Linked DNA regions of Leisingera sp. NJS204. The protein of the gene in region 2 interacts with the protein of the main gene of each other region in a pairwise test. Links are inferred from orthologs where the notes say so. Each region holds a gene or a part of one and is shown on either strand. Other genes may lie near its edges. The genes, in order: ybgC and secA.

Region 1 (17,009 bases), 1.1 Mb from region 2 along the record:
GCCTCATTCACCAGGTTGGCCAGATCCGCACCCGAGAAACCAGGCGTGCCACGGGCGATGATGCGCAGATCCACATCCGGCCCCAGCGGCGTCTTGCGGGCATGCACGCCCAGGATCTTTTCGCGGCCCTTAATATCCGGGTTGCCAACGGTGACGTTGCGGTCAAATCGGCCCGGACGCAACAACGCGGGATCAAGAACGTCCTTACGGTTGGTCGCGGCCAGGATGATCACGCCCTCATTGGCCTCAAAACCATCCATCTCAACCAGCAGCTGGTTGAGCGTCTGCTCACGCTCATCATTGCCGCCGCCATAACCGGCGCCACGATGGCGGCCCACGGCGTCGATCTCGTCGATGAAGACGATGCAGGGGGCGTTTTTCTTCGCCTGCTCGAACATGTCGCGCACACGGGACGCGCCGACACCAACGAACATTTCCACAAAGTCGGAGCCAGAGATGGTGAAGAACGGCACACCGGCCTCGCCAGCAATCGCGCGCGCCAGCAGCGTCTTGCCGGTGCCCGGAGGGCCGACCAGCAGCGCCCCCTTGGGGATCTTACCGCCGAGGCGCGAAAATTTCTGCGGGTTGCGCAGGAATTCGACGATCTCTTCCAGCTCTTCCTTGGCCTCATCAATGCCGGCCACATCGTCAAAGGTCACCCGGCCATGCTTTTCGGTCAGCATCTTGGCCTTGGACTTGCCGAATCCCATGGCACCGCCTTTGCCGCCGCCCTGCATCCGGTTCATGAAATAGATCCAGACGCCAATCAGCAGAATGAAAGGGAGCAGCGTGATCAGGAAGGACTGAAAGCCCGACTGCTGCTGTTTTTCGGCGCGCACTGGAATGTTCTTGTCGATCAGAAGTGCTGTGACTTCGGCATCGGCCGGTTTGATGGTGACATAGTTCTGCCCATCGGTCGTGGTGTAGCGCACCTGTTCCCCGTCCAGAGTGACGGTGCTGACCTTGCCGGTCTCAACCGAGCTGACGAAGTCCGAGAAAGTGCGTTCACGGCTCTGCATCGTGCTGCCGGAACCGCTGAACAAATTGAACAGCGCCAGAATCAGCAGAAACAGAACAACCCAGAAGGCGATATTGCGAGCGTTGCCCAAGGAAAGTTCTCCCTATCAGATAGGCGCGCCACACGGGCCGCCTGCGTTGTGCTTAAAATAAGGATCATTCGAGCAGGTTCAATGCGATAAAAGGGATGCAAAGAACTCTTCTTCGGTTCCGGCGGTTTCCGCCGACCAGCCATTGGCAAATCCAGCCGCTGGTGCAGCCGCCAATTCCCCGCCCCGCCACACTGCCGGAGTGGCCTGCAGCACGGCGCCCGGCATCCCTGCAGCACGCCAGTCCGGGCATAGTTGCAGACCCTTTTGGCCTAGCGCGCGAATCTCGCAACCCTTTGCGTCGCCGCCAAAAACCTTCCACCTGCCGTCCCAGGCCTGCCCCGGCAGCGAGGCCTCGCCGCGCACGGAATTATATTCGCGGCAGATCCATATTTGTTTGCTGGTGGTGACCAGACGGCAGCCCGCCAATGTGGCCGATCCGCCGTTGCGGGCCGCCAGAACGGCTTTTTCCATCGGCACGCGGCGCGGCGGGTAAGCAGTGCCGGAAATCCACTGAATGGAGCGCACCAGCAGCCGGTGGCTGATTTCACTGGGCAAAGTGCGGAATTTGCGCTGGCACAGGACAACGGCCCCCGCCTGAACATGCGCCAGGTCGCGGGCGGCAAGGAACACGTACCAGTCCAGCGCTTCACGGGCTTTGGCCATGTTGCGGGCAATCTTGGCAAAAACCGCAGGGGTCAGGCCCAGCGGCGCCAGTTCCTGCAGTGCCCGGCGCACCCGGACCCGTTCGAATCTGGTATCCTCGTTGCTCGGGTCTTCTGACCATGCAATGCCACGGCCTTCCAGATATTCCCGCAATTCGCAGCGGGTTACATCCAGCAGCGGCCGCAGCAGCGTCACGCCGTTGTGCGTGCGCCGCTCTGCCATGCCCGACAGCCCGGTCACACCCGAGGCACGCGCCATCCGCATCAGCACCGTTTCAGCCTGATCATCGGCAGTGTGGCCCAGTGCCAGCACCGGGATGCCGTGGCGCCGTGCCCAGCCGGTCAGCAGATCATAGCGCGCCTCGCGGGCCTGATTCTGCAGATTGCCCTCTTGCGGCCCGTCTTCCCAGCGCAGCACCGCATGACTGATGCCAAGCCGGGCTGCCGCCGCCCCTGCAACCTCTGCCTCTGCCGCCGCTTCCGGACGCAGCCCGTGATCCACAGTGGCTGCAAACAACGTGACCTCGCCGCCGGCGAAACAGTCGTGCAGCAGATGCAGCAGCGCCATCGAATCACCGCCGCCCGAGACAGCGATTCCCAGCCGGTCAGGAAGGGCGGAGCGGAACTGGCTCTGCACCAGGGGCAGGATATCGCGCCGCACGCCCGTCAAGAACAGCCCAGCTTGGCCATTTCCGCCGCGGCCTCGGCCTCTTCTGCCGCACCCGGAAAGCGCACGCCGACCTCGGTCAGCGTCACGCAGGCCTGATCGGTCTGGCCAAGGCGGCCCAGTGCCGAGCCCAGCTCAAACAGCGCCTTGGGGGCCACCGGCCCGACGGAATTGCCGGAGAACGCCGCCAGATAGGCCCGCGCGGCCTCGCGGGTGTCGCCCAGCCCGTCCAACGCCTTGCCGCGGCTGAATTCGGCGGCCGGCGCCAACGGGCTGCCCGGATAGACCTGATTGAAGGCCGCGAATTTCTCCGCCGCATCCTGGTAAAGCCCCTCGGACAGCAGTTTTTCAGCAGCGTCAAAGTCCGCCTGCTCGCCGATTGCCAGCTCACCTGATGCCGGGCCGCCCGTGCCCTCCGTCTCAATGGCGCCGGCGCCTGCAACCGGCAGCTCACCGCCGCCCAGCGTGGTCGTCTCGCCCAGGGCGCCGATGTCGCCGCCTTCCAGCTCGACCAGCCGGAATTCAAGATCACCGATCCGGTTGGTGCCATCGCTGACAATCCGGTCGATCCGGTGATTCATCTCCTCGGTTTGAAGGGTCAGCCGCTGCAGCTCGCTTTCAATCGCGCCGACCCGGTCCAGAACGGTATTACCGGATAGATCCGCCGAGGGCGCGCCGGTAGTCGACAGCTCCCGCTTCAATCGCTGGATCTCGACGTGCAATACAGTCAGCTCCTGACGGATATCAGCGAGGGTCTGCTGATTCTGCGCCGCCAGCGGCAGCGGCAGCAGCAGTACAGAGGCCAAAAGCGCAATGCGCAAAGATTTCATGGCGTTACCCCGTCAACCCGCCTGCCAGAACCGTCACCGCGCGGCGGTTCTTGGAATAGCAGACCTCGTCCGAGCAGATTTCCAGCGGGCGTTCCTTGCCGAAGCTTACCACCTTGATGCGGCTGCCGGCGACACCTTGGGACATCAGGTATTCGCGGGCGGCATTGGCGCGTTTCGCACCCAGGCCAAGGTTGTATTCGCGGGTGCCCTGCTCGTCCGCGTGGCCTTCGATGGTGACCACATAATCGGCGTTCCGGGCCAGCCACTGCGACTGCCCTTGCAGCGTTGCCTGGGCTGCAGGCGACAGGGTGGACTGGTCGATTGCAAACAATACCCGGTCGCCCACGGTCTGCTGGAAATAGGCCGGGCTGGCCGGATCCAGCGCGCCTGCACCGGCGCCTGCACCGCCTGCCCCGGCCCCGCCGCCGTTCAAATCGTCGTTCCATGGATTGCTGCTGCAAGCTGTCAGCCCCAGCACGGCCACCGCCGCCATTGCCAATTTCAAACCGCTCATATCGTCTGCCTATCCCTTTGCGTTTCTTAACCCGAAACTAGCATAAGCCCGGGGGTGGTACTATGCGGGTATCCCCGCCTTAACGGCCCATTTACTGCTGCAGCGGAGACCAGGCCGGGTCCGAGGCCCCGTCCGGTGTCCTTACCGGCTTCAGATTGCGCCCCGTAATGTCCACCGAATAGAGCAACGCCCGCCCAGTGCTGCCCTGGCTTTCACGGGTGAACATGATCACCCGGCCATTGGGTGCCCAGGTCGGCCCTTCGTCCAGGAACGAGGCAGTCAGCAAGCGCTCCTCGCTGCCGTCGGTGCGCATCACGCCGATATGGAACCGGCCCTTGTTCTGTTTGGTAAAGGCAATCATGTCGCCGCGCGGCGACCATACGGGCGTGCCATAGCGCCCCTGGCCAAAGCTGATCCGGCGCGCCTCGCCGCCGCTTGCGGGCATCACATAAAGCTGCTGACTGCCCGAGCGGTCGCTTTCAAAGACAACCTGCGACCCGTCGGGCGAAAACGACGGCGCGGTCTCGATCGAGGGCGCCGAGGTCAGCCGGGTCTTGCCCCCGGTTCCGATATCCATCGAGAACAAATCGGTGTTGCCGCCCTGGGTTTGCGAGTAAACCACCGTGCGCCCGTCCGGCGCAAACCGCGGCGCAAAGCTCATGATGCCGTCGCCGCTGGACAGGATTTTGCGCTGCACCTGGCCGACATCCAGCACATGGATCTGCGGAAAGCCGCTCTCATAGCTGGTGTACAGCACCCGGTCGCCAGTGGGCGAAAACCGCGGTGCCAGCACAAGAGACGCACTGTTGGTCAGATACTGCACATTGGCGCCGTCGTAATCCATGATCGCCAGCCGCTTGCGGCGGTCGTTCTTGGGGCCGCTTTCAGAGACATAGACCACCCGGCTGTCGAAATAGCCGCTTTCGCCGGTGATTTCGCTGTAGATCGCATCAGCCACCTTATGCGCCATCCGCCGCCAGCCGCCGGTGGTGCCGGAGAATTGCAGCGCGCTTTCCAGTTCCTTTTCCGCAAACACGTCATAGCCGCGGAACCGCACCGTCAGCCGGTTGCCGGTGACGCTGACGGCGCCAGTGATCAGCGCCTGGGCGTTCACCGCTTTCCAGTCGGCGTATTTCACCGCATCGTCAAAGCCGGTCACCTTGGAGATATGGGCGCTGGCGGGCACTTCCCGGAACAACCCGGTGCCGCTGAGATCCGCCGCCACCACCCGCGCGATCTGCGCCGCATGCTCCGCAGCCGAAGGGGTCTCGGGCACAAAATCCGGCACCGCATAGGGCAATGGCTCAATCACACCCTGATCGATCTCGATACGGAGCGGGCCGGTCTGCGCCGCAACGGCGCCCGCCCCGGCCAGTGCCGAAGCCCCGATCAGCACAGCTGCCAGAATTTTCCTCATTTGATCCGCATCCTTTCCGGATTGAATGTCATCTCAATATCACGCCATTGCGCGTATTTTTCAGGGGGAAGCTGAAACCCCTTGGCTCCGCAGCGGATTATTGCCCGCCGAGCGGCCCCAAAGGCCTGTTGTGCCGCCGATGACGACCCGCCGGTGCTTGACAGCATCCGGATGCTGCCGCTGTCCGGCTTGCCGTCCTGTGCCAGCGACACCGTCACCACCACCGTGGTGTTCAACGCATCCGTCGACAGCGACCCCACATTCCAGCACTGCGACACCGCAACCCGCAGGGCATCTTTTTCGCCCAGCGTCAGCGGCGGGCCGGATGGTTCCGGCGCCTCAACATCGGCACCACCTGCCAGGGCTTCTGCCAAGGCATCCTCCACTGCGGAAGGCGTATCCGCCGTCTCCGTCTCCGGCTGCGCCTGCCCGGCCGGCTGGGCCGCTTCCACGGCCTCTTCCGGTTGCGGCTGCGGCCGGGCCGGCCGTGTCCTGGGCCGCACCGATACTGCCGGCGCAGCGGAGGCTGCAACGTCCTCGCCTTCGTTTTCCTCAGTCACAATCCGGTCGCTGGCAGCCTCGGGCGCAGTGGCCTCCTGCACCTCCTGTTCGGTTTCGGCGCCCTCTTCCGGTGCCACTTCCGGCTGGGCAGCATCGTCAACCCTGGTGTCCGGTTCTGGTGGCGCAACAGGCTCAGGCGCGACACGCTCCACCGGGCGCGGCGCAGTTTCAGGGCGCACCTGCGGCACCAGCGCAGCTATCTCCGGCTCCTCAGCCGCTGCAGGCGGCGTGTCCGGCACATCCGGCTCGGGCTGCGGCTCGGGGATCTCTGTCACTTGCGGATCCGGCGCCGCCGGCGCGACCGGTTCGGGCTGAACGGTTTCCGGCTCCGGGTCCGGCTGCGGCGCGGGCTCGGGTGCGGGCTGCACTTCGGCCGGTTCATTCAACGGTGCAGGTTCGGGGGCGACTTGCGGCGCCTGGCGCTGCTGGCTGAGCTTTTCAAACTGCTCCGCCGATATCAGCGCCACCTGCTGAACCCGGGACGGCAAAGGTTCGGAGGGGAACCAGGCGCCAAAGACAACCCATCCCATCAACAGCCCATGTCCGGCAAGAGAGATCCTGGTTCCGGTCTGCACCGCCCGCGTCCCCGCTTACTGCCCTGCACCCTCAGACGGCTGCCCGTCCAGGGCCGGGCCGCCGGTGTCCGTCACCAGCCCCACGTTGGAAAACCCGCCTGCGTTCAGCGCGCCCATCACCTGCATGACATCCGCATAGGCGATCCTGCCATCCGCCCGCAGAAACACCCGGTCCGAGCTGCGCTCGGCCGCAATCGCCCGCAGCTTGGGCACCAGTTCATCGCGCGAAACCGGCGTGGTCTGGATTTCAACACCACCCTCGGCGGTCATCGTGACAGTCAGCGGCTCTTCCTCATCACCGGGCAAGGCGCCCGCTGCAGTCTTGGGCAGCTCTACCGGCACGCCGACCGTCATCAGCGGTGCCGCCACCATAAAGATAATCAGCAGCACCAGCATCACATCCACAAAAGGCGTGACATTGATTTCAGACATCACCCTGCCGCGTCCGCGGCGGCGTCCGCGGCGGCGGTTGCTGCCTCCTGAAGGCTGCTGGACTGCGGCACCCATAGCTCAGGAATCCAACTGGCGGCTGAGGATGGTGGCGAACTCATCGGCAAAGCCCTCATAGCCGCCAATGATGCGGTCGCTGTCCGCGCTCAGCTTATTGTAGAAAACCACTGCCGGAATGGCCGCCAGCAGGCCCAGCCCGGTCGCCATCAGCGCCTCGGCAATGCCGGGCGCCACCACGGCAAGGTTGGTGTTCTGCTGTTCTGCAATCTCGATAAAGGCGGTCATGATGCCCCAGACAGTACCGAACAGCCCCACAAACGGCGCGGTGGAGCCAACGGTAGCCAGAACCGACAAGCCGCTTTGCAGCCCTTCGGTTTCCTTGGCGATGGCCACATCCATCGACCGGTCAATGCGTGCCTGCGCGCCAGGGATCAGCCCGCCGTCGCTGCGGTGGCTGCGCCGCCATTCGGTCATGCCTGCGGAAAAGATCCGGGCCGCCTGACCCGGCGGCCTTGCCCCGACCTGGTCGAACAGCTCATCCAGCGGATTGCCGGACCAGAAGGCGCGGTCAAAGGCATCCGCCTCGCCGCGCGCCTTGCGGTAGTTGATGGTTTTCTGAATGATGATGCCCCACGACCAGACCGAAGCCCCGATCAGCATCAGCATCACCAGTTTCACGGTTACGGTGGCCCGCGCGAAAAGGCCCCACATGGAGAAATCAATCTCCTGCGCCAGCGCCAGAGTTTCTGCTTCCATTCGCCTGCTCTACGATTTCCCGGCCGTTTCTCCGGCCTTATTTGGCCAAAGGCTAGCCCAGTTCAATGTCAAAGGCCATTAAAACAGGCGCTACTGCGCCAAATGTTACTGCAATGCGCGAATCTCTGCCGGAAGCCGCGCAGGCTTGCCGCCTGTGGTGATGCAGACAATGGTGACCTGGGCCCGGAACAGCGGCTGGCCGCCGCGCGTGACCTCTTGAAGCAGCACCATCCGGGCCGGTGTCACATTGTGCAGCGCGGTGGCGACAAGCAGCTCCTCGTCGAATTTGGCGGGCGCCAGGTAATCCGCCTCAATCCGGCGCACAACATAGATCCGCCCGGCCTCGCGCATGGCGTTCTGATCGACACCGATGCCGCGCACCCAGTCGCTGCGCGCACGTTCAATAAACCGCAGGTAGTTGGCGTGATAGACGATCCCGCCCATGTCGGTGTCCTCGTAGTAGACCCGCACCGGGAATTCGTGGATCATGCTCTGCACTCCTGTGATTTGGCGGGCAATCTATGGCTGGGGCCGGGCCGCCGCAAGCGCCTCAGCTCTCCAGCGGGTATTCCGCCAAAACATCATAGCGCGCGCCTTCGGGGGCCAGCGTAGACTGGTATAGCGCAAAGCATTCCGCATCGGTCTGCAGCCGGAAGCCCGCCGCCGCTTGCAGGAAGCCGGCGATCTTCTCCAGCTGACCCGGCTGCAGATACCGCGGGAACCGGGCCAGCGTCACATGCGGGCGGAACCGTTCCCGCGCCAAAGCAATTCCCGCCGCCTGACAGGCACTGCGCACTTGGTTCCGCAGGCGGCTCAGCTCCGGTGTCTTTTGCACCGCGGCAGCCAGCACCCGCGGCTGCCTGCCGCCAAAGGTCTCCAGCCCCTGAATGCTGAGGGTCAGAACCGGAGCGCGGATGGCGGCGAGTTCCTGATGCAAGGCTTGCAGCATTTGTTCCGGCTGATCATCCAGAAATGCCAGCGTCAGATGCATATTCTCTGAAGGCACCGGCCGCCCTGCGGTCAGCTCTTCTTGCACGCGCTCCAACGCAATCCGGGCTGCATCAGACAGCGGCAAGCCCGCGAAAGACCGCATCAGGACTGCGGTTGCCCCGCCGCCGGCGCTTGCAACCGTGCAAACAAGCGCAGGGCGTGGGACTTGTCGTCCGCCGCCAGCGGCATCATCCGGTCATAAGCTGCCGCGATGATCCCTGCAATTTCGGGGCGCAGGATAGTGGCGCCGGTCTCCGGCAGCACCGCCAAGGGGGAGGTTTCAGCAAAGGCCGCATCGCCCCACATCAGCGCCACCTGCACCGCCTGGGTCAGCGCCAGTGTCTCGGCGGGCATCTGCGCCATCGCCCCCTGCATCCGCAGGAACACAAACGCCGCCTTGATGCCCCCCTGATCGTCAAACCGGAACGCCCGGTACTGGCTGGCATCCGCCGCCTTCAGCCGTGCCACCAGCGGCGCCAGCCCGGGGATCAGCCGGTCCAGATCAGGCACTTCCAGCAGTTCATCCCAATCCAGGAAAAAGAAGAACATCAGGTTCGAGCCCAGCTCAGGGTCGGTCTCCGCCATCTGATGGCCCGCCAGCGTCATCACTGCCTCCAACGCACCCTTGACGGTTTTCAGCGTCTCGTCCTGAACGCCAAAAACGATCGGCGCTACCGGCCGGCCCCAGCGGGCACAAGCGTATGCGCCGTCTTGGCGGGTGAACATGGCTTCGATCTGTTCGGGCGTCAGGTCTGGCAGCTGGGCGGTCATATGCGTCTCCTTGATCCTGTTCTGTCTATGCCGACTGTGCCGCGCATCGGCAAGGGGGAGGCTCCCGCGCCTGTCCGGCCCCCTGGCTGCGCCAAGCCGCCGCAAACAGCCTTGGGCCGTGCGCCGCTGGTGCGGCGCATCCAGCATTGCGTCAAACAGATGCGGTCCGGCTTCTTTCTGGTCAAAAACACCCCCGCCGGAGGCAACGCCGCGCTGCAGCTCAGCACCTGGCCTGAGCATCACACAGGCACATCGCCTCCACCTTCCGCCCCCACAGTATAGGTAAGCACGGTGGGTACAGCTTAATGGTAGATACTCCGCCGCCTACCCGAACAGATCGTTCCGGGAACGCGGCGGCGCCATCCCCAGGTGGGTCCAGGCCTTTTGCGCCAGCATCCGCCCGCGCGGGGTGCGCTGTATCAGCCCTTGCTGCAGAAGGAAGGGTTCAATCACCTCTTCCAGCGCGTCGCGGCTTTCGGACAAGGCCGCGGAGATCGTCTCGATCCCCACTGGCCCGCCACCGTAATTCTCGGCCACCAGGTTCAGATACCGCCGGTCGGCGCCATCCAGCCCCAGCTGATCCACCCCCAGCCGGGTCAGCGCGCCATCGGCCAGTTCGCGGGAGATCCTGCCATCGCCCTCCACAACCGCAAAGTCTACAACGCGGCGCAAGAGCCGCCCGGCGATCCTGGGGGTGCCGCGGGCGCGCCGCGCGATCTCGCGGGCGCCTGCATCATCCGCAGGCGCACCCAGCTTGCGGGCATTGCGGCGGACAATCTCGAACAGCTCGTCAATGGTATAGAACTGCAGCCGGGTCGGGATGCCGAAGCGGTCGCGCAGCGGTGTGGTCAGCAGGCCCATCCGGGTGGTGGCCCCGACCAGGGTAAAGGGCTGCAACTCGATCCGCACGGTGCGCGCCGCAGGGCCTTCACCGATCACCAGATCCAGCTCGAAATCCTCCATCGCCGGATAAAGCACCTCCTCCACCGCCGGGTTGAGCCGGTGGATTTCGTCGATGAACAGCACATCGCTGGCTTCAAGATTCGTAAGGATCGCTGCCAGGTCGCCGGCCTTGGCCAGAACCGGGCCGGAGGTCATGCGGAAATTCACCCCCAGTTCACGGGCAATAATCTGGGCCAAAGTGGTCTTGCCAAGGCCGGGAGGGCCGTGGAACAGCGTGTGGTCCATCGCCTCGCCGCGGCGGCGGGCGGATTCAATAAAGACCTTCAGGTTGGCGCGGGCTTCGGCCTGGCCGATGAATTCACCAAGACCCTGCGGACGCAAGGCACGGTCGTTTTCGGCTGAACTGTCCTCAGGCAGCGGTTCGGGGCGCAGAGCGGGGTCGGCGTCAATCATGGTACAGGTCTCTCTGATATGTCCCACCCGGCTGAAGGCCGGGCAGCGCCCGACCCTCCCGTTTTGCCGAAGGCAAACCTTTGGTTTGACGGGAGGGCGCTTCGCACCCGCCCAGCGTCGGGCGCTGCCCTTGGTGTTTCATCTTCACCCCTTCGGCGCCAGCAGCCGCAGCGCCGCGCGGATCAGCTCTGCTTCATCCGCATCCGGATAGGTGGCCGCAGCCTCAGCCACCGCTGCCGCCGCGTCCGACGGACCATAGCCGAGATTGCCCAACGCCGACAGCGCCCCGGCCGACGCCGCAGCGGCACCAGTGGGTTTCTTTGGCGGCGCCTTGCGGGCCGGTTTGGCAGCAGGTGCCGGCCCGGCGTCCTCGACCACCTCCAGCCCGGGGCCGTCCATCGCATCCGCCACAGCGCCCCCCATGGCCATCACACCCGGCGCCTTGTCCTTGAGGTCCAGCACGATGCGCTGCGCGGTCTTGGGGCCGACGCCCTTGGCCGCCTTCACCGACGCCCAGTCGCCTAAAGCAATCGCCCGGCTGACCCCGTCCGGCCCCAGCGTGCCGAGAATGGCCAGCGAAACCTTGGCCCCGACCCCCTGCACCGAGGTCAGCAGCCGGTGCCATTCCTTCTCCACCAAAGAGGTGAAACCATAAAGCTGCATCAGGTCTTCGCGCACCACCATCTCGGTATAAAGCGCGATCGCTTCGCCTGTGCCCGGCAGCGCCGCCATGGTGCGGTCGGAGCAATAGACGATATAGCCGACACCGCGCACGTCGATCAGCACGTGGTCCTGCGACCGGTAGTCGAGGCGGCCTGTCAGTTTGCCGATCATGCCAGCCTGCCAATCATGCGCGTTTCTCCTTCAGCTGCCGTTGCGACGTGCCGCCGTAATAAGCATGGCAGATGGCAATCGCCAGTGCATCCGCTGCATCGGCACCCTTGGGCGCACAGCCGGGCAGCTGCAGTTTGACCATATGCATGACCTGCTCCTTTTCGGCGTGCCCCACGCCGACCACAGTCTTTTTGACCCGGTTGGGGGCATATTCGCCCACCGGCAAGCCTGCCTTGGCGAGCGTCAGCAGCGCAACTCCGCGCGCCTGACCCAGTTTCAGGGTGCCGGCACCGTCCTTGTTCACAAAGGTCTGTTCGATCGCGGCCTGATCCGGGGCATAGGCCTCAATGATTTCGGTGACCTGATTGTGCAGCGACAGAAGACGCTCGCCCAGATCATCGCCATCCGAGCAGCAATGGCCGTTGGCAACATGGCTCAGCCGCGGGCCATTTGATTCGATGACCCCCCATCCAAGGGTGCGCAGCCCCGGATCAATTCCCAGAATCCGCATGATGTGCCCGGTCCCCGTCTGCTCTTTGCAATTATTTTTCCAACGATTAGCACAAAACGCGAACATGTCCAATTGCTTTCCCTGCGCGCCGCGCGCCGCCAGGGAAGCAAATCCTGTCCTGAAACCGACCTTCCGCAATAGGCGGAACGACATTTCCCGGCAAAAGCAGCGCGCAGGCAAAGCGCCCTTGTTATTAAGGCGCAAAGCTATGCGCACTGTGCATATGACGCATGCAATTTCGGATCTTGCCGGGTTGGATTTTCCTCACTAGATGCCCGCCATCGCAACATAGCGACGAAGCCAACACCAGATCAGAGGACACGGATATGGCCGCATTTGACACTACCCGCACCACCTATGGCTCCACCGGCCTGTTTGGCCGCTTCGGCGCACTGGTTGCAACCGCAACCGGCATGTTTGCTGCCTGGAATGACGCCCGTGCAACCCGCAACGCCCTGTCGGGCCTGACCGACCGCGAGCTGGCCGACATCGGCATGTCGCGCGGCGACATCGAAGCCGTTGCCACTGGCAAAACTGCTTTCTGAGCCCCCTTTTTCCGCCCTGCCTCCTCCCTCGGGGCGACTAGGGAAACGCCGCGGACCTGACAAGGCCGCGGCGTTTTTTGTTGCCGGATTGCACGGCAAGACCGCGCCGCAAAAAGGCCGCCGGCTCCCCCTACCAGCGGCCTTTTTGCCCCCTGCCCGCATTGCTGTCAGCGCAGAACGGGCCCGATTTTCCGGGCCAAGAAGACTGACACCGGGTCTGCCTGCATCAGGAAGGCGCCCGCGCGTTCAATGCCGCTGCCGCCGGCCAGCGTCTGCACCCGCGCGTCATAGCTGCCAAAGCCAAGCGCCGCCATCAGGAAGCCCTTGAACAGCAAAAACGCCGCCGCGAAGAAAATCAGCGAGCGTCCTGAAATCCGGGATTGCAGCCGTTGCGGCTTTACCACCAGCAGCCCGTCCGGCCGCAGATTTGCGGAATAGCCCGCGGAAAGGGCTTCATGTTTGCGGTTGATGTGCTTCAAACGCGCCTGGAACTGATCACGATGTTCGCCCATTACGAGCCTCCGAACTGGCCCCCACCAGCGGATGGCCCATCTTTGGCTCGAATTGGGGCGAAAATGCGGCAAACCATTCAAATTCGCCGCAAAGTTAAGTCAATCAGCCCGCTTTACGGAGAAGTAACGTTGTCCATTCACCAATTTCATCCCGGCGCTCGGGATTGATGCCGTTCTGCGCATAAACGTTAACCACGTCCTCGGCCTGCTCGTTCAAAATGCCCGAGAGAATCGCATAGCCGCCGGGCCGCAGATTCGCAGCGACATCCGGCGCCAATGCCACCAGAGGGCCCTTCAGAATATTGGCGAAGATGAGGTCGAACGGCGCCTGCGCCTGCAGATCCGGGTGATCAAAACCAGCGGCTTCCACACAGGCAACCTGGCCTTCCATGCCATTGGCCTTAAGGTTTGCTTCGGCGACTTCAACCGCCACCTGGTCGATGTCGCTGGCCAGAATGGTGCCGTCCCAGACCCGGGCTGCCGCCATTGCCAGCACCGCGGTGCCGCAGCCGATGTCGGCCACCTTTTCGCCATGAAAGCCTTGATCCAACAGATGATCCAGCGCCTTGAGGCAGCCCAGCGTGGTGCCGTGGTGGCCGGTGCCAAAGGCCATCGCCGCCTCGATCAGCAGCGGGATCCGGTCCGCAGGCAGCTTGTCCGCGTCATGCGAGCCATAGACAAAAAAGCGCCCCGCTTCGACCGGCGCCAGTTCGCGGCGCACATGGGCGACCCAGTCGGTTTCCGGCAGTTCCGAAACCACAAAGGGCTTGGCTTCATGCATCGAGGCCAGCAGTGCAAGACCGGCCGCATCCGGAGCATCGGTAAAGTAGCCGCCAACTTCCCACAGGCCCGAGCCGTCCTCCATCTCAAAGACGCCCACACCGCTGGGTTCCGGGGTCAGGCGTTCCATGGCTTCGCCCAGCGCTTCGGCCTGGGTTTTTCCGGTGAGCGTGGTGAGGGCAGTGAATGTGGGCATGGCGTCTCTCCTGAAACTGTTGCCCAGCGCCTAGGTCGCCGCGCCGCCCGCGTCAAGCACCCCGGCCTGGCCGCAGGCCAGGCAGCGCCCGCGCACACAGTGAGCGCGGGCGCTCGCCCCGCGGCTGGCGCCACGGGGCTGCTGGACTATTCTGCCGGCGCCGGGCTTGCGTATTTGCTGAAAATGGTCTCATTGCCAGGTTCCGGATGGCGCGGGATCAGCAGCGACAGGGACAGCGACACCAGCGCCATGGCCGCCGCCAGCACAAAGACCATTCCGGGCGACAGTACCCACAAAAGACCCAGCAGCACCGGCAGAAACACCGCTGCAATATGGTTAATGGTAAAGGCCACCGCTGCGGTTGGTGCGATATCCCCGGGATCGGCGATTTTCTGGAAATAGGTTTTCAGCGCCAGCGCCAAGGCAAACAGCACATGGTCGATCACGTAGAGCACCGCCGCAACCGCCACCCCCCAGCCGAACCAGTAGATCCCGCCATAGGCCGCAAAGACAATCGCCAGCCCGGTGTATTCGAAAATCAGCGTCCGGCGCTCGCCGAACATGGCCACTGCCTTGCCCAGCATTGGCGCCAAGACAATGTTGATCACCAGGTTGATCAGGTAAAGCCCGGTCAACTCATGCACATCAAAGCCGAATTTTTCGACCATCATGAAGCCAGCAAAAACCACAAAGATCTGCCGCCGCGCGCCGGCCATGAACTGCAGCGCATAGTACAGCCAATAGCGTTTGCGCAGGATCAGCTTCTTGGTCTGCGGATGCGGCGCATCAAACTGCGGGTAGGCAACCAGCGCAAACAGCGCGATCAGCGCCGTTGCCCCGCCTGCGGCCAGAAAGACAGTATTATAGGCCAGATCAAACCGGTCCCAGGTCAGCACGATGAGGCCGTAGACCACCAGCGTCGCCGCTGATCCAGCAGCCACCAGCCAGCCCAGCGTCTGCGGCGCCTTTTCCTTGGACAGCCACTGCAGCTGCAGCGACTGGTTCACCGTCTCATAATAATGAAAGCCGATGGAGCTGAGCAGCGTCACCATCAGCAACCCGCCCAGAGACGGGAACCAGGCGGTGACAGCTGTGGCCACTCCCAGCAAGGCAAGCGAGATCAGCCCCAGCACCTGCTCGCGCACAAACAGGATCACCGCAATCACGCCGACGGCCAGGAAACCCGGGATCTCCCGCACCGTATGCAACAGGCCAATATCGGCGCCGTCGAATTGCGCTGCCTCGATTACGAAATTGTTGAGCAATGCGCTCCAGGCATTGAAGGCGATCGGCATCGCCAGCGCCATCACAAACAGCAGCACCATGGGACGGCGCCAGAAGGGGAGGCTTTGCGCCTCAAGCAGGGGCATGGGCTTGAACATATCCAGCATCTACGCTCCCCAACGGGGTTTGGCGAGAGGGCAGCGGCCAATGCACATCTGATCTGCATCAATGCAGAGGTGGCCGCATAAACATATCACCATTCGTGAATGGGAGATTTGTGATGGATCTGGTTCCTTTGGTTGAACATATCGGTGAGGCCCCTGCCGCCGCGTTGTTCGGGCTTCTGACCGGCGCTGTCTTCGGGATGGCGGCGCAAAGATCGCGCTTCTGCCTGCGGGCAGCTACGGTCGAATTCGCCAGCGGCCGCCTGGGGGACAAGGTTGCGGTTTGGCTGCTGACCTTCTCCACGGCTGTTGTCTGGGTGCAGGCGGCGCAGATGCTTGACCTGATGGACAGCGCCGATGCAAGGATGATGGCGGTGCCCGGCAGTTGGTCCGGTGCCATTCTGGGCGGGCTGATGTTCGGCGGCGGCATGGTGCTGGCGCGCGGCTGTTCAGGGCGGCTGCTGGTGCTGGCAGCCACCGGCAACCTGCGCTCGGTTGTGTCGGGGCTGATCTTCGCCGTTGTCGCGCAAATGAGCCTGTCCGGCCAGCTGTCGCCTTCCCGGGACTGGCTTGCCGGGCTCTGGATTACCGAAGGCGGGCGCAATCTGGATCTCCTGGCCGCGCTGGGGCTGCCAAAGGCGGGCGGGCTGGCACTGGGCCTAGCCACCGCCGCTTTGGCGCTGGTGTTAGCGCAGCGCAACCGGATCGGCGCAAAAAGACTGATCTTTGCCTCCGGCGTTGGGTTTGCTGTCGCGCTGGGGTGGGTGCTGACTTATGCGCTCAGTCAGGTCAGCTTTGATCCGGTGCAAATCGAGAGCGCCACCTTCACCGGACCATCGGCGCGCACATTGATGTTCTTCCTTGACCGCAATGCAGTTCTCGAGTTTGACATCGGCCTGGTTCCCGGCGTGTTCATCGGCGCAATGCTGGCCGCGGCGCTGGCCGGAGAAATGAAACTGCAGGCCTTTGACAGCCCCTCCACCATGCGCAAGGCAATGATTGGCGCGGCTTTGATGGGTTTTGGCGGCATGCTGGCCGGCGGCTGCGCGATCGGAGCAGGTGTCACCGGCGGTTCGATTTTCACTGGCACCGCCTGGGCCGCGCTGTTCTGCATGTGGGCCGGGGCGGTCGCTACCAGCTTGCTGATCAGAGATCACGCCGAAATTCTGCGGGTTTGATCAAACGATAGATGCGAGGCTCTGCCTCGCGCTCCGGGATATTTTAAACCAGAAGAACAAGGGGGCCAGCCTTCTTCTTGCTCAAAATATCCCGGGGGAGGCCGCAGGCCGGGGGCGGAGCCCCCCTTTCATCCCGGCATCAAAAGAAACTCTGAGGATCAATATCAATGCTCAGCCGCAAGTCCCCTTTGAGACGCAAGGGCGCGGTCCAGCGGGCGATCGCCGCTTGCAACGGCACGCCCTTTGCCGCCTTGATCAGCAGCCGCACCCGGTGGCGGCCGCGGACGCGGGCGATGGGTGCTGGGGCCGGGCCGAATACCTGCGCACCGATCTGGCGCAACGGACCGTCGTTGCGGGCCATCGCATTGCCCAGGTCAAAGACTGCTGCCAAGTCCGGCCCCGACAGA
Region 2 (9,502 bases):
GGCAGCCGCGCCGGATTTGCCGATCGCCATTACCACGCGGCCCCAGTTCGGGTCCTCGCCCGCAATCGCGGTTTTCACCAGCGGCGAGTTGGCGATAGCTAGGCCATGCACCTTTGCATCCGCATCCGAAGCTGCGCCGGTCACCTGGATTTCCACAAATTTGGTCGCGCCCTCGCCATCGCGCACCACCTGGTGTGACAGGTCTAGCATGACCCGCTCCAGGCCTGCCGCAAACTCCGCGTTTCCAGTCGCGTCGATGCCCGAAGCGCCGGTGGCGCACAGCATCAGGCTGTCGGACGTAGAGGTGTCGCTGTCCACGGTGATGCAATTGAAAGTCCGGTTGCAGATCTCAGCGAGCTGTTCCTGCAGGTCGGCTTGCCCGACCTTCGCATCGGTGAAAATGTAGACCAGCATGGTTGCCATATCCGGCGCAATCATGCCTGAACCCTTGGCGATGCCGGCGATCTTGACTGTCTGGCCGCCGATCCCCACCGTGGCGCTGGCGCCTTTGGCAAAGGTGTCGGTGGTCATGATCGCCTGGGCGGCATCTTCCAGCGTGCCTTCATCCAAGGCATCGTTCAGTTCGCTGACCTTCGCGACAATCCGGTCATGCGGCAGCGGCTCGCCGATGACACCGGTGGAGGCAGTAAAAACACGCCTGGAAGGCAGGCCGGTTGCCTGTGCAACTGCAGTGGTGATCTCCGCAACCGAGCTTTGCCCGAAATGACCGGTGAAGGCATTGGAATTGCCGGAGTTCACCAGAATTGCCGCACCGGCATCAGCATTGCCGCCCAGCTTGGCTTGGCAGTCCAGAACCGGGGCAGAACGGGTCTTGGAGCGGGTGAAAACCCCTGCAACCGCAGTGCCCGGGTCCATCACTGCCAGCATCACATCGGTCCGGCCCTGATACTTGACCCCGGCCGCGGCTGATGCAAAACGCACGCCCTTGATCACCGGAAGATCGGGGAAGCTGGCAGGTGCCAGCGGCGAGACGGGCATGGGGGCGGCCATGATCAGTTCCTAACCAGGCTAAGGTCTTTGAGAATTGCCGGATTCAGATCCTCAATCTCAGACCGTTCGATTTCGGCGGACGCGGTCAGTTCATTCACGCTCTCTTCCACTGCCTTTTGGCGCAATTCCTCGGCCAGCTGTGCCCGCACTTCTTCAAACTCGGGGGCTTCGGTCTTGCGGCGCTCGCGCAGCAGAATCACATGCCAGCCGAACTGGGTTTTCACGGGTCCTGAAATTTCGCCCGAATGAAGCTTCAGAACGGCATCTTCGAACTCCGGCACCATTCGGCCTGTGGTGAACCAGCCCAGATCGCCGCCGCTGGGACCGGAGGGGCCGGTGGATTTTTCCTTGGCAAGCGTGGCGAAATCGGCGCCGGCGTCCAGCTCCTTTTTGACGTCCTGTGCGTCTTCTTCACTTTCGACGAGGATATGGGCGGCATGAAACTCGTCTCCACCGTCACCGGAAGAGTATTTTCCGTCATAGGCGGCACGCAGCGCATCCTCGCTGCTGGCCTTTTCCATGATCATATCGATCACGTTGGCGGCCAGCATGGCGCGCTCTTCGTTTTCAACGGACAATTGCACGTAACGAGGCACTTCGCCGTGCAGCTGCTGTTTCAGCGCGGTTTGCTGAACCAGCTGATCCAGGATGGCATTGTAGAGCACGTCATCAGGCAGCTGTTTGTACTGGTCGGGCAGGTTTTCGCGGGCCATGACCATATGGCCGATGGTGATATCTTCGCCATTGACCGAGGCAACAACCGTGTTGGCATGTGGCGCAGCAACTGCGGCCAGCGGCAACGCAGTACAGGCTGCCACCGCCATGCCGCGCAGAAAAGTGAGACCTTTACGCATTGAAACCTTCCTATTCCTAGGCCGCATAGGGGCCTGCCGTTGACACTCTATACCCTGCCGCTTACATCGCCTTGAGGCCATTGGCAGGACCGTCTTTCCACCATTGTTTATGGGTTGCGGACACGGCGGGCAAGCCTGCCCGATGCAAAGGCCGGACATAGGATCGCTGGAGAAAACATGCTGGGTTTCGGAACACTCGCCAAAAAGGTTTTCGGCACGCCGAATGACCGTAAGATCAAGGCGACACGGCCGCTGATTGCACAGATCAACGCGCTGGAGGATATGTTCGCGAAGCTCAGCGATGACGGGCTGAAGGACAAGACTGAGGAGCTGCGCAAGCGCGCATTGGGCGGTGAAAGCCTGGACGCGCTGCTGCCCGAAGCCTTTGCCAACGTGCGTGAAGCGGCCAAACGTGCGCTGGGTCTGCGGGCTTTTGATACCCAGCTGATGGGCGGTATTTTCCTGCATCAGGGTAACATTTCCGAGATGAAGACCGGCGAGGGCAAGACCCTGGTGGCGACCTTCCCGGCCTATCTGAATGCGCTGACCGGCAAGGGCGTGCATGTGGTAACGGTGAACGAATACCTGGCCACGCGGGATAGTGAATGGATGGGCAAGGTGTTTGCGCAGCTGGGCATGACCACCGGCGTGATCTGGTCGGGGCAAGCCGACGCCGAGAAGATGGCCGCCTATGACAGCGACGTCACCTATACCACCAACAACGAACTGGGTTTCGACTATCTGCGCGACAACATGAAACCGTCGCTGGACCAGGTGTTTCAGAAGCAGCACAACTTTGCCATCGTCGATGAGGTCGACTCGATCCTGATCGACGAGGCCCGTACTCCGCTGATCATCTCCGGCCCGGCCGAAGACAGGTCCGAACTCTATTCAACTATCGACAAAGTGATCCCGCTATTGTCGGAAGAACACTATGAGATCGACGAGAAAACCCGTGGTGTGACCTTTACTGAGGACGGCAATGAATACCTGGAGCAGACGCTGCGCGAGCACGGGCTGCTGGAAGAGGATGCCTCGCTCTACGATCCGGAAAGCACCACGGTTGTCCACCACGTGAACCAGGCCCTGCGTGCGCACAAGCTGTTCCAGCGGGACAAGGATTATATCGTCCGCAATGGCGAAGTTGTTCTGATCGATGAGTTCACTGGCCGTATGATGCCGGGCCGCCGCCTGTCCGAAGGATTGCACCAGGCCATCGAGGCCAAGGAAGAGGTCAATATCGAGCCGGAGAATACCACACTGGCCTCGGTTACCTTCCAAAATTACTTCCGGCTTTATGACAAGCTCTCGGGCATGACCGGCACTGCGATGACCGAGGCTGATGAGTTCGCCGAGATCTACAGCCTGGGTGTGGTTGAAGTGCCGACCAACCGCCCGATTGCGCGGGTGGATGAGGACGATCAGGTGTACCGCACCGCCCGTGAGAAATATGAGGCGATGATCAAGGAAGCCAAGGTAGCGCATGCAAAGGGCCAGCCGGTTCTGCTTGGCACGACCTCGATCGAGAAATCCGAACTGCTGAGCCAGATGCTGCAGCAGGACGGCATCCCGCACAACGTTTTGAACGCCCGCCACCATGAGCAGGAAGCGCAGATCGTTGCTGATGCCGGCCGCTATGGCGCGGTGACCATTGCCACCAACATGGCCGGCCGCGGCACCGATATTCAGCTCGGCGGCAACGTCGAGATGAAAGTGCTGGAAGTGCTGGAGCAGAATCCCGAGGCTGATCCAGCAGAACTGCGCGCGGCCGAAGAAGCCAAACACGCCGAGGAAAAGCAAAAGGTGCTGGACGCAGGCGGGTTGTTTGTGATGGCTTCCGAGCGCCACGAAAGCCGCCGCATCGACAACCAGCTGCGCGGCCGTTCGGGCCGTCAGGGCGATCCGGGCCGGACCCGGTTTTACCTCAGCCTTGAAGACGATCTGATGCGCATTTTCGGCTCGGAACGGCTGGACAAACTGCTGTCATCGCTGGGCATGAAGGAAGGCGAGGCGATCATTCACCCCTGGGTGAATAAATCGCTGGAACGCGCGCAGGCCAAGGTCGAAGGCCGCAACTTCGATATGCGCAAAAACGTTCTGAAGTTCGACGATGTTATGAACGATCAGCGGAAAGTGATCTTCAATCAACGCCGCGAAATTATGGCCGCCGAGGATCTGTCCGAGATTGTCGATGATATGCGTCACGAGGTGATCGACGATCTGCTCGACACCCACATGCCGCCCAAAACCTACGCCGATCAGTGGGACACCGCAGGCCTGCAGGAGCAGGTCCGCGAGATGCTGAGCATTGACGCGCCGGTGGCGGAATGGGCCGCCGAAGAAGGCGTTGATGACGAGCAGATCCGGGAACGTCTGGTCCAGGCTTCTGACAAGATGATGGCGGAAAAAGCCGCGGCCTTTGGTCCGGAAAACATGCGTAACATCGAAAAGCAGGTTCTGCTGCAGACCATAGACAAGAACTGGCGTGAGCATCTGCTGACACTGGAGCATCTGCGCTCGGTGGTGGGTTTCCGCGGCTATGCGCAGCGTGATCCGCTCAATGAATACAAGAACGAAAGCTTTCAGCTGTTCGAAAACATGCTCGATTCCTTGCGTGAAGAAGTGTCCCAGCAGCTTGGCCGCGTGCGTCCGATGACTGAGGAGGAGCAGCAGCAGATGCTGAAGGAAATGGCTGCCCGCCAGGCCGCAATGCAGCAAATGGCAGTCCCGCAGCCAACCGCAGCCGAAGCTTCGGCAGAAGACCCAGCACCGGGTTTCGTGGAGGATGATCCGGCGACCTGGGGCAACCCCTCACGCAATGACAGATGCCCTTGCGGGTCGGGTAAGAAGTTCAAGCACTGCCACGGCAGCCTGGCCTGAAACCTGAAGAAGACATGTAGGTTCCATTTTGAACCTGCGTCCGGCGACGGGCGGGTGATCTCCCGCCCGTCGCTGGTCTTTTGGCAAAGACCGCTTCCGTTGGGCGTGGCGCCGCGCTGTGCGCAGCGCACTTGGCTGCCAAGGGCTTTTGGAGCTGCCAAGGCACGGGGCGTATAATCGGATTTGTTTCCGGGCAGGCAACAAAGATGGCGTGATTGCCGTATTTGCCGGAATCTCTCCTGCTAGCGGCCACAAACTGGCCGGCATTTGCAGACATGCTTCCTTAACCAAACTGGTTCTGGAGGATCTAATGCTAAGCAAACAGGTGATGCTGACAAGCGCGATGACGCTGGCTTGTGCTTTGGGCATCGGATTTTACATGCAGGCGTCTGGCCCGGGCTTGGTGGTCAACGCCGCTATCCGGACTGCTGCGGCTGATCCTGAAATTCCAGCGGAACCCGAAGCTGCTCAGCTGCAGATCGAAAAGATCACCCTGACATCGGCGCCGCCTGCTGCAATTGCGTTGAAAGCGGGCAGCGAGCCAGCAGAACCGGATTACAGAGCGTCCTGCCAGTTGACGGCCAAGGCTGAAGCTGCCCCGATGGCGATGGTTAATCTCATTGTTGAGGCATCCTGCAGGCCAAACGAGCGCTTAACTGTGCATCACAGCGGCATGACCTTTACGGCTGCGCTGGACCACTCAGGCCGGCTCAGCACACTGGTGCCGGCTTTGACCCGAACAGCGGTTTTCATCGCAGAGACTTCAGGTGGCAGCGGAGCTGTCGCCGTTGCAGAGGTAGACGGCGTTGAAACTGTTGAGCGGATTGTTCTTCAATGGACAGGTAACAGCGGTTTCGAAATCCATGCCCGCGAGTTCGGCGCCGCCTATGGCAGCGCTGGCCATGTCTGGCACGGCGCGGCCGGGGCCGGGCAGGTCGTGCGCTTGGGCGATGACAGCCAATTGGCACCGCGTATTGCCGATGTTTACAGCCTGCCAAGTGACACAAGCGAGTCCGGTACCGTGTCTCTGACCGCTGAGGCCGAAGTGACGGCCGCCAATTGCGGCAGGGATGTTTCCGCCCAGGCACTGCAATTGCGCGGTGGACAGCTCACCAGCCGGGATTTGGTGATGGCAATGCCGGATTGCGATGCAATGGGCAGCTTTCTGGTGTTGAATAATCTGGTAGAAGACTTGAAAATCGCATCCAACTGATTTGCGGTAACTTCAGGTATCCATATGACCTTCTTTCGTGCGGCCATTTGCGCCGCACTTTTTCTGGCAGTCTTTGCGCGCGGTCTTGCTGCTCAGGACGTCACCCTGTCTTCCCCGGATGGCGCAGTTGAAATCACTGGCACGCTGCTGGGATTCGACGGCGAGTTTTATCGGGTGCAGACCCAGTTCGGCGAACTCACCGTCGATGGTTCAGGCGTTGCGTGCGATGGGCCAGGCTGCCCCAGTCTGTCCGGATTTGTTTCGGAAATCACTTTGGCCGGTTCTTCCGCCATGTCAGAAGTTCTGATGCCTGCGCTGATTGAAGGCTTCGCCCTGCGAAATGGCTATCAGACTCACTTGGAGGCATTGCCCGACGGGAATTTCAGTCATGTCCTGCTGCGCGGGCAAAAGCCGGCCGCACGTTTCACTTTCCTGGCCAGTAATACCGATGGAGGATTTGCGGCTCTTATCGCGGATGAGGCGGATGTGGCGATGGCATTGCGGGAAATCCGGCCGCTTGAACAAAAGGCCGCCCGTGCCGCAGGACTGGGTGATCTGACCGGCCCGGGCCGCAGCCGTGTTCTCGCGTTGGACGCCTTTGTGCCGGTTGTGGCGCCCAGCAACCCGGTGCGCGAGATTTCCTTGCTTCAACTGGCAGGAATATATTCCGGTCAGATCACTAACTGGCAAACGGTTGGCGGTCCTGATGCCCCGATTTCGCTGCATATGCCGGTTTCCGGCTCCGGCCTCGCCCAGGCGGTGGAGGATCGGCTGATGGTGCCTTTTGGAGCTGGGTTCACAACACGAATCCGCCGCCATGACCGCAGCAGCACACTTGCCCGCCGGGTTCTCGTCGATCCCTTTGCCATAGGCATCGCCAGCTTTGCCGAGAAAGGCGCGGCGCGGATGCTGACTTTGACCGGCCCTTGCGGGTTCTCTCTGCAGGCCAGCCGCCGGGCAGTAAAGACTGAAGACTATCCGCTGACGGTTCCCATGTTCCTTTACCTGCCGGCCCGCCGCCTGCCCAAGATTGCGCGGGATTTCCTGGCTTATGTACGGGGGCCTGCGGCGCAGGCAGTCATTCGCCGGGCAGGATTTGTCGATCAGGCGCCAGAACGGATCCCGGTCAGCCGCCAGGGCCGCCGCCTGGCAAATGCGATTCTGGCTTCAAAGGAAAAATCCGGACTGGAGGAACTTCAGCGGCTGGTGACCCTGCTGGGCGGGATGCGGCGGTTGACCATCTCGTTCCGGTTCGAACCTGGATCAGCGCGCCCTGATGCGCAGTCCCGCAGCAACGTCGAGCAGCTGGCCCGCGCGCTGGAGGCAGGAGAGTTTGACGGAAAAGAAATTGTTTTTGCTGGGTTTTCTGATGGGGTCGGGCCATCTGAAGGCAATCGGCGGATTGCTCTGAAGCGGGCTGGCGCGGTTCGGGATGCGGTGATCAAAGCAGCAGAGACGGCAGATGCAACCCGGGTGCAGATCAGCACACATGGCTTTGGCGAGGCCCTGCCGATGGCCTGTGACGACAGCGAATGGGGGCGGCAGATCAACCGCCGGGTTGAGGTTTGGGTGCGCTGAGTACCGGGGCGGAGGGCGGGCTCCCGCGCATTTGACACGGCATCAGCGATGCCTTGTAAATCCTTGGGCCGGGCACCGCGCTGGCGCGCGCTGCGGCAGCGCTAGAGAAGCCCGCGGGCGCGAAAGCTTAACTCGGTGGATTTACCGATGATCAGGTGGTCGTGCAGGGTGATGCCAAGGGCAGTCAGCGCGGCCTGAACCTGGTTGGTCATACTGAGGTCGCTGTCCGAAGGTGTGGGGTCGCCGGACGGGTGATTATGAACTAAAATCAGAGCACTAGCGTTGATCTCAAGAGCCCGCTTGGCGACTTCCCGGGGGTAAACCGGGACATGGTCGACGGTGCCTCGCGCCTGTTCTTCGTCGGCGATCAGCACGTTCTTGCGATCCAGGAACAGGATACGGAATTGTTCAGTTTCGCGGTGCGCCATGGTGGTATGGCAGTAGTCCAGCAATGCGTCCCAACTGGAAATCACCTGCCGCTGCATCACGCGGGCGCGGGCCATGCGGTGGGCTGCGGCCTCCAGTACCTTAAGGTCGGTGATCACCGCATCGCCGATGCCCCTGATCTGGGCCAGCCGTTCCGGAGAGGCCGTTACAACCCGGTTGAAATCTCCAAAACTATCAAGAAGCAGCCGGGCCAGAGGCTTGACGTCGCGGCGCGGAATGGAGCGGAACAGGACCAGTTCCAGAAGTTCGTAGTCCGGCATTGCGGCGGCACCGCCCTGCAGGAAACGCTCGCGCAGGCGGGCGCGGTGGTCCTTGATGTAGGAGGGCAGGCGGCCTTGGGGCAGGGGGGCCGCAGGGATTTCGTCGCCGCCGGGAAACAGCGGCAGCGAAACTTCCTCGAATGCGGGATCCTTGGCCATGGCGCCATGGTGGTGCCATCTTGGTTGAGGAAGTGTTAATGCGGGCCGTGTTGCGGCAGCCGGGGGATGACAGGCGTGCACCCCCTGTACACCCCCTATGCGCCGCCGCGGTGCGGCATGGGCTGTGAGAGAGGAAGGGACGGGGCAAAAAGAAAAGCGCCCCGAGTGGGGGGCGCTTTTGATTGAGCCGGTTTAGGTAAATGCCCGGGGCTCCGCCCGTTCGGCCCTGAAACGCTCCCCCGGAGCGTTTCCAGGACGGGCCTCACCCCTTCATGCCGTCCCAGAAGCTTTTCACCGAAGAGAAGAAGCTGCGGGACTCGGGGTTGGTGTTGTCCTCGGACATTTCCTCGAACTCGCGCAGAAGCTCTTTCTGGCGGGCAGTGAGGTTGACCGGGGTTTCCACCGCCAGTTCAATGAACATGTCGCCGGTGGCACCGCCGCGCAGGGCCGGCATACCTTTGCTGCGCAGACGCATCTGACGGCCGGACTGGCTGCCTTCGGGGATCTGGACCCGGCCGCGGCCGCCGTCGATGGTCGGCACCTCGATGGAACCGCCAAGGGCTGCCTTGGCCATGCTGACCGGCACCCGGCAGTACAGGTTGTTGCCGTCGCGCTCGAACAGGGCGTGCGGAGCAACCTCGACAAAGATGTAGAGATCACCGGGAGGGCCGCCGCGCAGGCCTGCTTCGCCTTCGCCTGCCAGGCGGATGCGGGTGCCTGTTTCAACTCCCGCCGGGATGTTCACCGACAGCGAGCGGTCCTTTTCCACCCGGCCGTGGCCGTGGCAGGATTTGCACGGGTTTTTGATGATCTGACCCAGGCCCGAACAGGTCGGGCAGGTGCGTTCAACGGTGAAGAAGCCCTGCTGCGCGCGGACCTTGCCCATGCCAGAACAGGTCGGGCAGGTTGTGGGTTCCACGCCGCCTTCGGCGCCTGTTCCCTCGCAGGAGGTACAGGAGACCGAGGTCGGAACCTTGATGGTCTTGTGCAAGCCGCCAAAAGCGTCTTCCAGCGAGACCCGCAGATTATAACGCAGGTCAGCACCGCGGGAAGCCCGCTGCCGTCCGCCGCCGCCACCGCGCTGGCCGCCCATGAAATCG

Evidence for each region.
Region 1: the proteins of secA (region 2) and ybgC interact in binary tests that used the Escherichia coli proteins (3 or more experiments, as listed by UniProt). The link is inferred for Leisingera sp. NJS204 from one-to-one orthologs.

The regions. Positions count from the first base shown.
Region 1 is NZ_CP035417.1:2,987,636-3,004,644, forward strand. Bases 6,339-9,067 are described here. They hold ybgC (tol-pal system-associated acyl-CoA thioesterase), read right to left. Parts: upstream 8,031-9,067; coding sequence 7,647-8,030; downstream 6,339-7,646. Other genes in these bases: tolR (protein TolR), read right to left, coding at 6,351-6,842; tolQ (protein TolQ), read right to left, coding at 6,846-7,541; thpR (RNA 2',3'-cyclic phosphodiesterase), read right to left, coding at 8,092-8,634; ETW24_RS14740 (hypothetical protein), read right to left, coding at 8,634-9,067. Outside these bases: ATP-dependent zinc metalloprotease FtsH, read right to left, coding at 1-1,109; tRNA lysidine(34) synthetase TilS, read right to left, coding at 1,188-2,441; tol-pal system protein YbgF, read right to left, coding at 2,438-3,268; peptidoglycan-associated lipoprotein Pal, read right to left, coding at 3,273-3,782; Tol-Pal system beta propeller repeat protein TolB, read right to left, coding at 3,874-5,199; ETW24_RS14715 (energy transducer TonB), read right to left, coding at 5,196-6,335; more of ETW24_RS14740, read right to left, coding at 9,068-9,302; Holliday junction branch migration DNA helicase RuvB, read right to left, coding at 9,627-10,658; Holliday junction branch migration protein RuvA, read right to left, coding at 10,803-11,492; crossover junction endodeoxyribonuclease RuvC, read right to left, coding at 11,506-12,003; ETW24_RS14760 (DUF1127 domain-containing protein), read left to right, coding at 12,330-12,548; ETW24_RS14765 (hypothetical protein), read right to left, coding at 12,716-13,060; ETW24_RS14770 (50S ribosomal protein L11 methyltransferase), read right to left, coding at 13,164-14,036; ETW24_RS14775 (MFS transporter), read right to left, coding at 14,183-15,418; ETW24_RS14780 (YeeE/YedE family protein), read left to right, coding at 15,541-16,602; ETW24_RS14785 (primosomal protein N'), read right to left, coding at 16,742-17,009.
Region 2 is NZ_CP035417.1:4,040,293-4,049,794, reverse strand. The notes cover bases 1,650-4,945. They hold secA (preprotein translocase subunit SecA), read left to right. Parts: upstream 1,650-2,042; coding sequence 2,043-4,745; downstream 4,746-4,945. Other genes in these bases: ETW24_RS19675 (peptidylprolyl isomerase), read right to left, coding at 1,650-1,865. Also shown: bifunctional glutamate N-acetyltransferase/amino-acid acetyltransferase ArgJ, read right to left, coding at 1-1,011; more of ETW24_RS19675, read right to left, coding at 1,014-1,649; ETW24_RS19665 (hypothetical protein), read left to right, coding at 5,056-5,958; ETW24_RS19660 (phosphate ABC transporter substrate-binding/OmpA family protein), read left to right, coding at 5,983-7,536; RadC family protein, read right to left, coding at 7,638-8,402; molecular chaperone DnaJ, read right to left, coding at 8,665-9,502. UniProt on the Escherichia coli protein: Required for protein export, interacts with the SecYEG preprotein conducting channel.